DNA from 2 places in the Streptomyces sp. JN8 genome. Region 2 is predicted to be linked to the other one. Evidence: riboswitches for the same ligand, from Rfam matches in the RefSeq annotation. Region 2 holds a riboswitch; the other holds the start of a gene.
The links. Region 2 has a riboswitch for cobalamin ahead of ACY0MR_RS03230 (CoA-acylating methylmalonate-semialdehyde dehydrogenase). Riboswitches for the same ligand answer to the same signal wherever they lie in the genome.
Positions count from the first base shown of each region.

Region 1 (2,462 bases), 2.3 Mb from region 2:
GCTGGGCCGTCGGCATGGTCTACGGCACGGTCGCCGCGTACGGGGTCGCCAGCCCGACCCAGAAGCACTTCGGCGGCTCCTCCGCCGAGATCCCGGGCATCGGCGAGATCGGCTACATCGGTCTCACCGCCTTCCTCCTCAACGTCCTCGTCACGGTCGTCCTGACCTTCGTCCTCAAGGCCGTGAAGGCCCCCGAGGGCGTCGACGAGACCTCCCCGGAGGACTACACGGCCGACGCGGGCGACCGCGGGGTCGACACGAAGCTCCCGAAGGTGGGAGCCGAGACCCACTGACCGCCCGGCCGGACCCCGGCCGTCGCGGCACCCACGGGCCGCCCCGCCTCCCCGGAGGCGGGGCGGCCCGTCCCGTGGACCGCCCTGACGCCGGTCGGCCCGCCGGAGGCACACTGCCCTCATGGACTTCACGATCAGGGCGGTACGGCCCGAGGACTACGAGGCGCTGGGTGAGCTCACCGCGGGGACCTATCTGAGCGACGGGCTGCTGAAGTACGGGGCGGAGGACTCGTATCTGCACGTGCTCCGGGACACGGCCCGGCGGGCCCGGGAGAGCGAGGTGCTGCTCGCCGAGGACGCCGACGACCGGCTGCTCGGCGGGGTGACCTTCGCCACCGGCAACACCCCGTGGGCGGACATCGCCGTGGACGGCGAGGCCGAGTTCCGGATGCTCGTGGTCTCCCGGGAGGCCCGCGGCCGGGGCGTCGGGGAGGCCCTCGTACGGGCCTGCATCGAGCGGGCGCAGGCCCTCCCGGGGTGCCGCCGCATCGTGTTGTCCACGGACGCCACGATGGTCTCCGCGCACCGGATCTACGAGCGCCTGGGCTTCGTCCGCACGCCCCACCGGGACTGGGAACCGATCCCCGATCACTCTCTGCGCACCTACGCCCTGGAGTTCTGACTCCCCGGCGCGACACAACATGTGGGGGGTTCCGCAAGCGGAGCCCCCCACATGTATGCTCGTGCTCGCTGTCGACGCAGGGGAATCCGGCGCGAATCCGGAACTGTCCCGCAACGGTGTGCTTCGTACGGATACGACGTGTTCGGACGAGGTGAGTCCGAGGACCTGCCGGCAGCGCACCCGGTCCGATCGTTCCGGGTGCCGATGACTTCCGGGCCTCGCGGAGTGGGCCGGTGGACACAGCGCGTCCGGCGTCCGGACCCCCGCGTGCCCTCCTCCCCCCGCCGCGGCCCCGAGCCGAGCGAGGGAGAGCCCCCACGTGACCATCGCGCCTGCCGATCCGGCTTCCGCCGAGGCTTCCGCGGTCGAGAGCGACGGCCCCGGGACCGTGCTGCTGCGGACCCTGACCGACCTCACCGCCGACCTCCCCGACACCGACCCCGGCAGGGTCGCCGCCGCCGCGCTCCGCGGCCGCAGCGCCGCCGCGGACGAGGCGGAACTGCGCGAGCTGGCCACCGAGGCGGCCGCGGGTCTGATCGCCGAGGACCCGGCGTACTCCCGGCTCGCCGCCCGGCTCCTGACCATCACCATCGCCGACGAGGCCGCGAGCCAGGGCTCGTTCTCCTTCTCGGCCTCCGTCGCCGTCGGCCACCGCGAGGGCCTGATCGCCGACCGCACCGCGGAGTTCGTGGCGCAGCACGCGGACCGGCTCGACTCGACGATCGACGCGGCCGGCGACGACCGCTTCGGCTACTTCGGCCTGCGCACCCTCTACTCGCGCTACCTGCTGCGCCACCCGATCACCCGCAAGGTGATCGAGACCCCCCAGCACTTCATGCTCCGCGTGGCCTGCGGCCTCGCCGAGGACGACAGCGTCCGCGCGCTCGACGAGGTCGCCGCCCTCTACGGCCTGATGAGCCGGCTCGACTACCTGCCGTCCTCCCCCACGCTCTTCAACTCCGGCACCCGCCACCCGCAGATGTCCTCCTGCTACCTCCTGGACTCCCCCCAGGACGAGCTGGACTCCATCTACGACCGCTACCACCAGGTCGCGCGCCTCTCGAAGCACGCCGGCGGCATCGGCCTCTCCTACTCCCGCATCCGGGCCCGCGGTTCGCTGATCCGCGGCACCAACGGGCACTCCAACGGCATCGTCCCGTTCCTGAAGACCCTCGACGCCTCCGTCGCCGCGGTGAACCAGGGCGGCCGCCGCAAGGGCGCCGCCGCCGTCTACCTGGAGACCTGGCACGCGGACATCGAGGAGTTCCTGGAGCTCCGCGACAACACCGGCGAGGACCAGCGCCGCACGCACAACCTCAACCTCGCGCACTGGATCCCGGACGAGTTCATGCGCCGGGTCAACGCCGACGGCGAGTGGTCGCTGTTCTCCCCGGCGGACGTGCCCGAGCTGGTCGACCTGTGGGGCGAGGAGTTCGACGCCGCCTACCGCAAGGCCGAGGCCGCCGGCCTGGCCCGCAAGACGATGCCGGCCCGCGACCTGTACGGCCGGATGATGCGGACCCTGGCCCAGACCGGCAACGGCTGGA
Region 1 covers NZ_CM147852.1:3,035,352-3,037,813, forward strand. Annotated here, with positions in the region: gene mctP (monocarboxylate uptake permease MctP) at 1-293, shown strand, start outside; gene ACY0MR_RS12955 (GNAT family N-acetyltransferase) at 415-915, shown strand; cobalamin riboswitch at 971-1,102, shown strand; gene ACY0MR_RS12960 (ribonucleoside-diphosphate reductase subunit alpha) at 1,235-2,462, shown strand, end outside.
Region 1: it holds a riboswitch for cobalamin, as region 2 does, so the genes downstream of both, ACY0MR_RS12960 (ribonucleoside-diphosphate reductase subunit alpha) here and ACY0MR_RS03230 (CoA-acylating methylmalonate-semialdehyde dehydrogenase) in region 2, are expected to answer to the same signal.

Region 2 (2,462 bases):
ACGGTGTGTCTCCAGGTGGTCCGCCGCTGGCTGCTCGCGCCCGGAGGCGACGCGGCCTGACGGCCGGCCGCGCGTCCGGCTGTCCGCGCTGCCGGACGCCTGGCCCGTCGGGTGTCGGTCCGCGCTGCCGGATGCCTGGCCCGTCGGGTGTCGGTGCGCACGACCGGAGAGGCCGTGCGGTCAGGCGCCCGGCCCGGCGTCGACGTCGGCGACCAGGCCTTCGACGAGGCTCCTGATCTCGTCACGGATGGGCCGCACGGCCTCGACGCCCTGCCCGGCCGGGTCGTCGAGCCGCCACCGGATTCCACTTCTCCCGCTCCGGCGGCACCTGCCCCCTGTGGAACGTGTACGAGGCCTTCGCCTTGCCGGGCCGCATCCACGTCCAGATGGCCGCCATGCCCGACGGGCAGCGCCACCTGTGGACGGCCCGCGCCGTCACCCGGCACCGGGGCGGCTGGGGCGAGCCCGGGAAGACCTTCGCGATCGGACTCGGCTGCGAGATCCGCCACGCCCACCGGCTCGTGTACTCGGACGGGCTCGACCTCGCCAACGCGGCCGCCGCCACCCCGATCGGCATGGGCTGCCGCGTCTGCGAGCGCCTCGACTGCCCCCAGCGTGCGGCTCCGCCCCTCGGGCGTCCGCTCCTGATCGACGAGGACACCAGCACCTTCGTCCCGTACCCCGTCGCCGACCCCTCGGCCTGAGCCGGCGGTCAGGGGGCGGGGGCCAGGGCGCCGCCGGCCGTCCGGATCCCGCCGCCGCGCCGCCGGTGGGGGTGGACTTACTAGGACGTCCAACTATATGTTCGTGACGAGCCCGCGGTGCAGGGAAGCCGGTGTGAATCCGGCGCGGTCCCGCCACTGTGACCGGGGAGTGTGCTCTTCCAGCAGGTCAGGCCACTGACGGAAACCATCCGTCGGGAAGGCCGGAGAGCATGCGCTGATCCGGGAGTCAGGATACCGGCCGTGGGGTGTTCCGTGTTGTCCACGAGGATGGAGCAGACACGCATGGCACCGGTACGTGACCACGACCCTGGTGATCCGGCGGAGTACCCGAACCCCGAGGCCCTGTCCCCGCGTTCGTGACTCGACGAAGGCGTCCCCGCCTTCCCCTGTCCCGCGGACGGACCCGCGTGCGCGCACCCCGATCGGTGCCGCCCTCGCGGTCCTCGCCGCGCCTTCCTCGGATCCACACCTGACGAGAGCAGGCTTCGATGGTCCGCGAACTCACCCACTTCATCGGCGGAAGGCACGCCACCGGCACGTCCGGTCTCTTCGCCGACGTGTACGACCCCAACACCGGCGCCGTCCAGGCCAGGGTGCCCCTGGCCGGACGCGCCGACACCGAGGCGGCGATCGCCGACGCGCAGGAGGCCCAGCAGGAGTGGGGCCGGTGGAACCCGCAGCGCCGCGCCCGCGTCCTGCTGCGTTTCCTCCAACTCGTCGAAGGAGAGCGGGACTCCCTCGCCCGGCTGCTCTCCGCCGAACACGGCAAGACCGTCGCCGACGCCCACGGCGACCTGCAACGCGGCCTGGAGGTCGTCGAGTTCGCCGCCGGCATCCCGCACCTCCTCAAGGGCGAGTTCACCGACAACGCGGGCACCGGCATCGATGTCCACTCCCTGCGCGCCCCGCTCGGCGTCGTCGCCGGGATCACGCCCTTCAACTTCCCCGCGATGATCCCGCTGTGGAAGGCCGCACCCGCACTGGCCTGCGGCAACGCCTTCATCCTCAAGCCGTCCGAGCGCGACCCCTCCGTACCCCTGCGGCTCGCCGAGCTGTTTCTGGAGGCCGGGCTCCCGCCCGGCGTGCTGAACGTGGTCAACGGCGGCAAGGAGGCCGTCGACACCCTCCTGGAGGACCCCCGCGTCCAGGCCCTGGGCTTCGTCGGCTCCACCCCGATCGCCGCGCACGTCTACGCCACCGCCGCCGCCCACGGCAAGCGCGCCCAGTGCTTCGGCGGAGCCAAGAACCACATGATCGTGATGCCCGACGCCGACCTCGACCAGGCCGCCGAAGCCCTCGTCGGAGCCGGCTACGGCTCCGCCGGCGAGCGCTGCATGGCGATCTCCGTCGCCGTCCCCGTCGGCGAGGAGACCGCCGACGCCCTCGTGGCCAAGCTGAAGGAGCGCATCGCCGCCCTGCGCATCGGCCCCTCCGACGATCCCGACGCCGACTTCGGACCCCTCGTCAGCCGGGACGCCCTGGACCGGGTCGACCACTACGTCGGGATCGGGGTCGAGGAAGGCGCGGAACTCGTCGTCGACGGGCGGGGGTTCACCCTCCCCGGCCACGAGAACGGCTTCTTCGCGGGAGCCTCGCTCTTCGACCGCGTCACCCCCGCCATGCGGATCTACCAGGAGGAGATCTTCGGCCCGGTCCTGTGCGTCACACGCGCCGCCGACTACGAGAGCGCGATCCGGCTGCCGAGCGAGCACCCGTACGGCAACGGCGTGGCCATCT
Region 2 covers NZ_CM147852.1:728,525-730,986, reverse strand. Annotated here, with positions in the region: gene ACY0MR_RS03245 (hypothetical protein) at 1-60, shown strand, start outside; partial or broken gene ACY0MR_RS03240 (phosphotyrosine protein phosphatase) at 181-297, opposite strand; partial or broken gene ACY0MR_RS03235 (short-chain fatty acyl-CoA regulator family protein) at 285-704, shown strand; cobalamin riboswitch at 803-982, shown strand; gene ACY0MR_RS03230 (CoA-acylating methylmalonate-semialdehyde dehydrogenase) at 1,214-2,462, shown strand, end outside.